Regions from separate parts of the Rhizobium sp. P43 genome, predicted to be linked through region 2. Evidence: predicted binding sites of a transcription regulator. Region 2 holds the regulator's gene; each other region holds the start of a gene.
The links. Region 2 encodes PhoB, which activates phosphate uptake and scavenging genes when phosphate is short. Its sites were predicted from a motif close to TGTCATNNANCTGTCAT; they were not measured.
Positions count from the first base shown of each region.

Region 1: a site for PhoB is predicted at 1,664-1,680, ahead of ppk2 (polyphosphate kinase 2). Genes of this name have one in related genera too.
Region 3: a site for PhoB is predicted at 1,927-1,943, ahead of phnF (phosphonate metabolism transcriptional regulator PhnF). Genes of this name have one in related genera too.

Region 1 is NZ_CM161539.1:3,871,341-3,874,615, forward strand. Features, by position in the region: gene AC1PUL_RS19270 (glycosyl transferase family 90) at 1-712, shown strand, start outside; gene ppk2 (polyphosphate kinase 2) at 717-1,610, opposite strand; gene leuC (3-isopropylmalate dehydratase large subunit) at 1,943-3,275, shown strand, end outside.
Region 2 is NZ_CM161539.1:3,135,320-3,138,594, forward strand. Features, by position in the region: gene AC1PUL_RS15660 (acetylornithine transaminase) at 1-296, opposite strand, end outside; gene AC1PUL_RS15665 (GcrA family cell cycle regulator) at 741-1,277, shown strand; gene phoB (phosphate regulon transcriptional regulator PhoB) at 1,409-2,092, opposite strand; gene phoU (phosphate signaling complex protein PhoU) at 2,118-2,831, opposite strand; gene pstB (phosphate ABC transporter ATP-binding protein PstB) at 2,878-3,275, opposite strand, start outside.
Region 3 is NZ_CM161539.1:40,224-43,498, forward strand. Features, by position in the region: gene AC1PUL_RS00200 (carbon-phosphorus lyase complex subunit) at 1-777, opposite strand, end outside; gene phnH (phosphonate C-P lyase system protein PhnH) at 781-1,389, opposite strand; gene phnG (phosphonate C-P lyase system protein PhnG) at 1,389-1,859, opposite strand; gene phnF (phosphonate metabolism transcriptional regulator PhnF) at 1,963-2,682, shown strand; gene AC1PUL_RS00220 (dihydroxyacetone kinase subunit DhaK) at 2,932-3,275, opposite strand, start outside.

The DNA of each region.
Region 1 (3,275 bases), 740 kb from region 2:
GAAGGTCAATTATCTTTTCGGTGACGTAACCTCGGTTCCGAATTCTCCATGCCTGGTCAAAAGCAGGCCAACCGATGTGGAGAATGCAAATTCGGTGCTGCTCAATCTCGACAAATTGCGGCATTTCCGGATCACCACGGACGATACGCCCTGGGAAGATAAGAAACCGCTGGCTGTCTGGCGCGGGGCGCCGAACAATCCGCTGCGCATCGAGCTGGTCAAACGTCATCGAACGAGCCCGTTCGCCGATGTGGGTCAGGTCGGAGAAACAGTCGAGGGGTTGGCGCCCAAAGACTTCCTCAGCCCCAGACAACAAATGGGCTATCGCTACATCATCTCCATAGAGGGCTATGACGTTGCGACCAATCTCAAGTGGATCATGGCCTCTGGCAGCGTCTGCCTGATGCCGAGGGGGCGTTTCGAGACCTGGTTCATGGAGGGCGCTCTGATCCCGGACTACCACTTCGTCGAACTGCGCCCGGATTTCAGCGACCTTGAAGACAAGATCGCCAGTCTTGAGAAAAATCCGCGATGGGCGCGGGAGATCGTCGCCAATGCAAACGCCTATGTGGCGTCGTTCTGCGACCGGGCAACCGAGCGCAAGGTTTCCCTGCTGGTGCTCCAAAAGTATTTCGAGGCGACCGGACAGCTTCCACCGTCCGCATTCAGCCACCTCTTCTTCGGGCAGCCGGGCGAAGCACGCCCCTCATGACGCCTCAATAGATGTCGGGCACATACATTTCGGCCGGGACCGGATGGCGAATGTAGTCGGCGTTGCGCACCCGGGCGGGTAGCTCCACGGGTTCCTTCGGGACATGCTCGTATGGCACCTGCTTCAGCAGATGGGCGATCATGTTGAGCCGCGCCTTCTTCTTGTCGACGGCCTGGACGACCCACCAGGGGGCCTCCGGGATATGCGTGCGCTCCAGCATCTCTTCCTTGGCGCGTGTATAGCTTTCCCAGTGAATCCGGCTTTCGAGGTCCATGGGTGACAGCTTCCACTGCTTCAGCGGATCGTTGATGCGCATGCGGAAGCGGAATTCCTGTTCTTCGTCGGTGATCGAGAACCAGTATTTGACGAGGATGATCCCGGAGCGGACCAGCATGCGCTCGAATTCCGGGACCGAGCGGAAGAACTCTTCCAGTTCATCCGGCGTGCAGAAGCCCATGACCCGCTCGACGCCGGCGCGATTGTACCAGGAGCGGTCGAAGAGGACCATTTCGCCAGCCGTCGGCAGATGCTGGACGTAGCGCTGGAAATACCACTGGCTGCGCTCGCGCTCGGTCGGTGCGGGTAGCGCCACGACGCGGCAGACGCGCGGGTTGAGCCGCTGCGTGACACGCTTGATCGCCCCACCCTTGCCGGCGGAATCGCGGCCTTCGAAGAGCACGACCATCTTCAGCTTCTTGTATTGCACCCAGTCCTGCAGACGCACCAGTTCGTGCTGCAGGCGGAAGAGCTCGCGAAAGTAGACGCGCCGGTCGATGGTCTGTTCCGCCATGCCGTCGGCAACGAGCTGATCGAGCCGCTCCTCGTCCAGCTGCTGCTCCAGTTCCTCGTCAAAGCTGTCGAGGATTTCGGTCTTGATGCGATGGATGTCTTCGTTCATGGCGCGGTTTCCAGCAAGGCGATCGGGTTCTGACGACGATCAAGCATGCTTGCACGACTGCTTCATGACAGGCGGATGTCAGAGCCGGCGCGAAGCAATTGCCGACATCCTCGAAAACTGGTAAGACCGCGCGCATGGGATCGAAATTCGGATGCCTCGCGAACCAGTTTATCGTGCTGCAGGACCACAAGCGTCTGCCGGCACGCTTTTTCGCGCGCGTTCAAGGGGCCCTGGCGAGCCTTCGCGGCTGAGCTCCTGCGACCGGACAACCGGCGCGATAAGACCTCACACTTCAAGAAATCCCGTTACTTCAGTCTGGATGGAACTCACCCATGAGCGCACCTCGCACCCTTTACGACAAGATCTGGGACGACCACGTCGTCGATCGCCAGGACGATGGCACCTGTCTCCTCTACATCGACCGTCACCTCGTGCATGAAGTGACGAGCCCCCAGGCCTTCGAAGGTCTGCGCATGGCCGGCCGCAAGGTTCGCGCGCCGCAGAAGACGCTGGCCGTTGTCGACCACAACGTGCCGACTTCGCCGGATCGCCACCTCGGCATCAAGAACGAGGAAAGCCGCATCCAGGTCGAGGCGCTCGCCAACAACGCGGCTGAATTCGGCGTCGAATACTACTCGGCCTCCGACAAGCGTCAGGGCATCGTGCATATCGTTGGTCCGGAACAGGGCTTCACGCTGCCGGGCATGACCATCGTCTGCGGCGACAGCCACACCTCGACGCATGGCGCTTTCGGCGCGCTGGCGCATGGTATCGGCACGTCCGAAGTCGAGCACGTGCTCGCGACCCAGACGCTGATCCAGAAGAAGGCAAAGAACATGCTGGTGCGCGTCGACGGGAAATTGCCCGAAGGCGTCACCGCAAAGGACATCATCCTCGCCATTATCGGTGAAATCGGCACGGCCGGCGGTACCGGCCATGTCATCGAATTTGCCGGTGAGGCGATCGAGGCGCTGTCAATGGAAGGCCGCATGACCGTCTGTAACATGACGATCGAAGGTGGCGCCCGCGCCGGCCTGATCGCGCCGGATGAAAAGACCTTCGAATACATCAAGGGCAAGCCGCGCGCTCCGAAGGGTGAAGCCCTCGAACAGGCGATCGCCTATTGGAAGACGCTGAAGTCCGACGAAGGCGCGCATTTCGATCGCGTCGTCGTTCTCGATGCCGCCAATCTGCCGCCGATCGTCTCCTGGGGCTCGTCGCCGGAAGACGTCGTCTCGGTTCAGGGCGTCGTTCCGAACCCAGATGATATCCAGGACGAGACGAAGCGCGCTTCCAAGTGGCGTGCGCTCGACTATATGGGCCTGAAGCCCGGCACGAAGATCACCGACATCGCGATCGACCGCGTCTTCATCGGCTCCTGCACCAATGGCCGTATCGAAGACCTGCGCGCCGTGGCCAAGGTTGTCGAAGGCAAGAAGGTGGCCTCCACTGTTTCCGCCATGATCGTTCCGGGCTCCGGCCTTGTGAAGGAACAGGCGGAAGCCGAAGGCCTGGACAAGATTTTCAAGGAAGCCGGTTTCGACTGGCGCGAGCCGGGTTGCTCGATGTGCCTTGCCATGAACGATGACCGCCTGAAGCCGGGCGAGCGCTGCGCCTCGACTTCGAACCGCAACTTCGAAGGACGTCAGGGTTTCAAGGGCCGCA
Region 2 (3,275 bases):
GCGCCCGAATTGGTGAAGAAGACGCGATCGGCAAAGGTCACGTCGGTCAAACGCGTGGCCAAGGCTTCCTGCCCCGGCACTTCGTAAAGGTTGGAGAGATGCCAGACCTTGTCGGCCTGATCCTTCAAAGCGCCGACGACATGCGGATGGCCATGGCCAACAGATGTTACGGCGACACCGCCCGCGAAATCGAGATAGCGTTCGCCAGTTTCCGTCACCAGCCAGACGCCCTCGCCTCGCTCGAAACGCAGTGGCGCCCGATTGTAGGTCTGATAGAGCGGCGTAGCATTGGCCATGGCTTCACAATCCTTCTCGACATTCCGGCACCAGGTACGGAACAGCCCATGACAGGGCCTCGAAAAAATTAAAAATGCCGCCTTGCGGCGGCGTCGGCACTATCAGCATTTCGTCCTGGGATGTCAACGAATTCCGCAGGAATCGCAGGAGTAGTCGCCGAATCGGCCCACTCGCCTAAAGAGCGTGCGCGACAAGATTCCACCTGTTGCATACTTGACTCACTCGGGAAGCAAGTTGGGGAAAACCGGAAAATCGATTCCAGATGATTCCCGCGACTCTTGTCACGGAGTCGGCGTGCCTCTAGGTTAAATTTCATTAATAGATTGCATGCGGCGGAAGTGCTCACCGACAGTATCGAGGCGGTTATGTTTCGGATTCGTCCGAGGCATGGGTGATTGATTCTGCCATGACAGACGCGAGCGGCGGAGAGATATGGCATGAACGTGCAGTGGAGTGATGAGAGGGTCGAAAGACTGAAACGGCTGTGGGCCGAAGGCCTCAGCGCAAGCCAGATCGCTGCCCAGTTGGGCGGCGTTAGCCGTAATGCCGTGATCGGCAAGGTTCACCGTTTGAACCTTCCGGGCCGCGCCAAGGCCGGTGGCAGCACGTCTGCTGCACGGCCTGCCAAGCGCCCGGCGCAGACGCAGCGTCCCGCTGCGTTTCCGAACCGCCCGGCGGCCAACACGACGACACGCACAGTGGCCCGGGCATCCGGAGCGACGATGCTGAAGGAAGAAATCGAAGTCGAAGTCTACGAGGAAGTCGAAGTCCGTCGCCCGCTCAATGTGGTCGTACCGATTTCGCGTCGCCTGGCGCTGACCGAGCTCACCGAACGCACCTGCAAGTGGCCGATCGGCGATCCGATGAAGGACGACTTTCACTTCTGCGGCTGCGAAATCGCAGATAGCGCGCCTTACTGCACCTATCACGCGAAGCTCGCCTATCAGCCAGTGAGCGAACGTCGGAAGGCGGCACGCTGAGCAATCGAGCGGTCGCAAGATCAGGACTTCGATCAGGCCCTTCGGGGCCTGTTTTCGTTTGACATGATGCCAACAGAAAAGGCCGCGACAGATAACCGCGCGGCCTTGCATAATCACTTGTCAGGAAGCCGTCAGGCTTCCATGGAATAGCCCGCTCCGCGAACGGTGCGGATGACATCCTGCATGTTGGAGAAGTTCAGAGCCTTGCGCAGGCGACCGACATGCACGTCTACGGTGCGTTCATCGACATAGATGTCATGACCCCAGACGCCATCAAGAAGCTGCGAGCGTGAGAAGACACGGCCGGGCGATGCCATCAGGAACTCCAAGAGCCGGAACTCGGTCGGTCCAAGACGCACTTCGCGGCTCTTGCGATGCACGCGATGGGTCTCGCGATCGAGCTCGATATCGCCGCAACGCAGGACGCTGGACAAGACTTCCGGCTTGGCGCGACGGAGCATCGCCTTGACGCGGGCCATGAGTTCCGGGGTCGAGAACGGCTTGACAACATAGTCGTCGGCGCCGGTCGCCAGACCCCGAACGCGTTCGCTTTCTTCACCCCGCGCCGTCAGCATGATGATCGGCAGGCGCTCGGTCTCGGGCCGCACACGCAGACGGCGGCAGAGTTCAATGCCGGATACGCCCGGCAGCATCCAGTCGAGGATCAGGAGATCCGGAACACGCTCCTGAAGCCTGATCTCGGCCTCATCACCCCGAAGGATGGTCTCAACTTCATAGCCTTCGGCTTCCAGATTGTAACGGAGGAGGACCGACAGGGCCTCCTCGTCTTCAACTACGGCAATCTTCGGCTGCATCGATCATCAACCTCGCTGGCCACAATCACTCGGTGATCGCACCGACGGAAGAAGTCAGGTCTTCCTTCGGGCGTTCGCCTTCCGGCTGGGCGCCGGTGGTCATGTAGTAGATGGTCTCGGCGATGTTGGTCGCGTGGTCGCCGATGCGCTCGATATTCTTGGCGCAGAACAGCAGATGCGTGCAGCTTGTGATGTTGCGCGGATCTTCCATCATGTAGGTCAGGAGTTCGCGGAACAGCGAGGTGTAGATCGCGTCGATCTCCTCGTCGCGGTCACGGATGGACTTCGCCTTCTCGGCCGAGCGTGTCGTGTAGACATCGAGCACTTCCTTGAGCTGGGCGAGTGCAAGGTCGGATAGATGTTCGAGGCCACGCGCGAGCTTGCGCGGCACGCCGGTTGCCTGGATGGCCACAACGCGCTTGGAATTGCTCTTGCCGAGATCGCCGACACGCTCAAGATCGGCGGCGATGCGCAGCGCACCGATGATTTCGCGCAAATCCGATGCCACCGGCTGCCGCTTGGCAATGGTTATGACTGCCTTGTCGCCAATCTCGCGTTCCATGGCGTCCATGAGAACGTCGTCGGAGATCACCTTTTGAGCGAGCGCGGCATCAGAATTCACCAGAGCGCGCACGCTTTCGGCGACCATCTGTTCTGCCAGACCGCCCATTTCGGAGATGCGGCGCATCAGGAACTTCAGTTCCTCGTCGAAGGCCGAGTAGATGTGTGTGGAGCCCATTTGAAACGTCCTTGAAATTGAGTTCGACCGTTGATGACGTCAGGGCTCAACCGAAGCGGCCCATGATGTAATCCTGGGTGCGCTGGTCATCCGGGTTGGTGAACATCTTGTCGGTATCGTTCTCCTCGACGAGGTTGCCGAGGTGGAACATGGCGGTGCGCTGGGAGACGCGGGCGGCCTGCTGCATGGAGTGGGTCACGATGACGATGGTGAAGTTCTCGCGCAGCTCGTGGATCAGTTCTTCGACCTTGGCAGTCGCAATCGGGTCGAGCGCCGAGCAGGGCTCGTCCATGAGGATCACTTCAGGGCTGACTGCAACGGCACGCGCGATGCAGAGACGCTGCTGCTGACCACCGGACAGACCGGTGCCCGGGGATTCGAGACGATCTTTCACTTCGTTCCAAAGCCCGGCCTTCTGGAGTGCAATCGCAACGATCTCATCCA
Region 3 (3,275 bases), 1.3 Mb from region 2:
GTTGACCATCTGGCATTCGGTGACGCGGATTTCGCCGAGCGAGACAGAGAAGCCCAGTTCCGGCACCTCGAATTCGACCTCGACCAGACCCATGCGGATTTCACCGACAAAGGGGTGGGTGCGGCCATAGCCGCGCTGGGTCGAATAGCCGAGAGCCAGAAGGAAGCCCTCGTCGCCACGGGCCAGCGCCTGCAGACGCAGGTCGCGGGGCATCGGAAATTCCATCGGCTCGCGGGTGATGTCGCCGGCGATGTGATCCTCGGGCATTTCGCCATCCGGCTCGATCAGGCCTTCGCCGTCGAGGATGTCGGAGACCCGCATGACATGCTCCAGGCCTTCCTCGCGCTGCTCGCCCCTCTCCACCGTCTCGTCATCGAGCAGCGAGGGGTCGAGTAGGCGGTGGGTGTAGTCGAAGGTGGGGCCCAGCAGCTGTCCGCCGGGTAGATCCTTGTAGGTGGCGGAGACGCGGCGCTCGACGCGCATCCTGCCGGTTTCGATCGGCCTTGAGGTGCCAAAGCGCGGCAGCGTGGTGCGATAGGCGCGCAGCAGGAAGATCGCCTCGATCATGTCACCGCGCGACTGCTTGAGGGCAAGCGCCGCGAGCGCGCAGTCATAGAGCGAGGCTTCTGCCATGACGCGGTCAACGGCGAGGCCGAGCTGGGCGACGATCTGGTTGATCGTCACCGACGGCAGCGATCTGTCGCCACGGCGGCGGTCGGCAAGCAGCTTGTGGGCGTTGGCGATGGCTTTCTCGCCACCCTTGACGGCAACATACATGGCTCAGGCCTCCATCTCACGGATCTTGGTCGTGCGCGGGAGCGCGATGAAGCGTCGACCTGCCGTCAGCACCAGGTCGACGCCGCGCGGGAACAGGGCGCGATTGTCGGCCCATTGGCGCAGGAAGGTTTCGGGTAGGTCCTTCGGGGCGATCGTGGCGGTGTCGCGAATGCCGGGGCCGGTCAGTTGCAGTGGCTGGCCGCCCTCGAGCGACGCGACCTCGACGACCAGCGTTGTCGAACGGTCGGGGTATTCCTGGGTTCCCAGTGCAAACTGCGCCAGCGAGGGGAACGGTGCTCCCGCTTCGACGAAGGCGAATTTGGCATCGGTCTTGGCGGGCGTCAGGCTGGCGCCGGTGTGGAAGCCGATCCAGCCTGGCAGAGCGGATTTGGTCAGAACAGGCGTGACCCAGATCGGCGTGTCGTGGTCGCAGAGCGTCAGCAGCAGGGCGCCTGCCGCGATGCCGAGCGGTGCGGGTGGTCCGACGGCCACATCGACGAAACCGATGCTGCTGGGACGCGCCATGGCGTCCATCACGCGGCGGAAGACGGTTTGAGCATGGGTGACGGCATCCGGGAAACCGCCGTCGAGGCTTTCAATGACGTCAAGCATCAGTCTTCTCCGCGTACCATGGTGAAGAAATCGACCTTCGTGGCGGCCGTTTCGGCTTCGAGCCGTTCGGCTTCCGTCGCAAGGCGTGTTTCGAGCGGCGTCAGGAGGCGGGTCTCAAGCAGGGCGCGGCCTGTTTCGTCCTGCGCCACGGCATCGAGAACGGCGGACAGCTCGGCCGCCTTGCGGTCGGTTCCGAGGCGATAGCCGTGGCCTATCCGCCCGTCGGCGAGCCGCACGCTTGCCCGGCTGACGGTCGCTTCGCCGAGGTTGAAGGGGGCACCGCCGCCGCCGATGCGGCCCTTGACCATGACGAGGCCGGTCTCGGGGCCGCGCAGGGCCGAGTGAGCCGGTGCCGGTTCGAACGTGGAGAGTGCATCTTGAAGTTCGGCGAGCGTGGCCTTGGCCAGCAGATCAACGATCCGCTTTCGGCTGGCCTTTGCACCGGGGTCGATTTCGTTGGCTCTGTGCATTGTCAGTCCTCGAAATGTCTAGTAATATAGACAACCATACAAGTTACTGTAGGAGTAACCCGTGGTCGTGACAAGCTTGTGACAGGGAGCCGGTATTTCCGTGATGCAGAGACAAAAGGGCGTCGCCCTCTGGCGCCAGATTTCCGACCGGATTCGCGCTAACATTCTTGCAGGTCTCTATGACAAGACGGGCATGGTGCCGGCGGAAACGGCGCTGGCAGAGGAATTCGGTGTCAACCGTCATACCGTGCGTGCAGCTTTGGCGGCTCTTGCTCAGGAAGGCATCGTCCGGGCGGCCCAGGGGCGCGGCACGATGATTACCCAGCGCGATAAGTTCGATTTTCCGATCGGGCGTCGTACGCGCTTCACCGAGGGCATCGGCGAGCAGGCACGCGATCTGAAAGGCATATTGTTGTCTTCGTCCCGCGAGACAGCGACCCCTGATCTGGTCAAACGGCTGCAGCTCACGCCGGGCGAGCAGGTCTTGCGGCTGGACGGTGTCCGCAAGGCAGATGGACGGGCGGTTTCTCGATCCACCATGTGGTTTCCGGCCGGGCGCTTCGAGGGCATAGACAAGGCCTTCGCGCAAACAGGTTCGATCACCCGCGCCCTGAAGCTATGCGGGGTCGATGACTACCTTCGTGATGTCACGGAGATTTCTGCCGTTCATGCCGAACCGGACGATGTGGCACATCTTGAGCTGACGCCAGGCGCGATCGTTCTCGTGACGCGTGCCATCAATACGGATCCGGATGGGCGACCGATCCAGTTCGCGGTCACGCGGTTTCCAGCTGACAGGGTACAGTTCACCATCCGGAGCTGATCTCGGCGGGAGCCGCGCATTGTACATGATCAAACTGCCCCAATTTCGACCGAACAGGCGAGATCAGCAGGAAGTCTCAATCACAGGCTTGAGGGCAGGCTTGCCTCTCAAGAGTATCATCGGTGTTTCGAATTCCTGACGGGCAATGTCCGGCGGAGGCGGTGGAGAACCGAGCGGACGTCTTGGGGAATTCTGGCCTCGGCGACCTTGCGGAAATGTGTCGCCGTGCCGAAACTCCGCCTCCCGCCGTCACTCGGGATGCTTTCCCTGTGATCCGCCATGGCGCCGCGCAAGAAACTCGAATAGCCGCGCGACGGCTTCGGCGCCGGGGTCTATATGGCCTTCAAGCTGTCGGGCATTGATATAGGCAGCCCGACCTGCGCGTGCCTTGACATAGGTGGCCGTCAGATTTGCACCGGTCCTAGCTGCACTTGCCGCAGCTGGAAGACCCTTGTCGAAAGCTTCAAGCGCCGGCGAAAGCGCGTCCACCATTGTGCGATCACCGAGACCGGCGCCGCCGATTTCCTGCATACGAGCCAGTCCCGCCTTCAAAGCCTCGCGCATGCTGAGCCCGCTCGAGGCACCGTCACCGG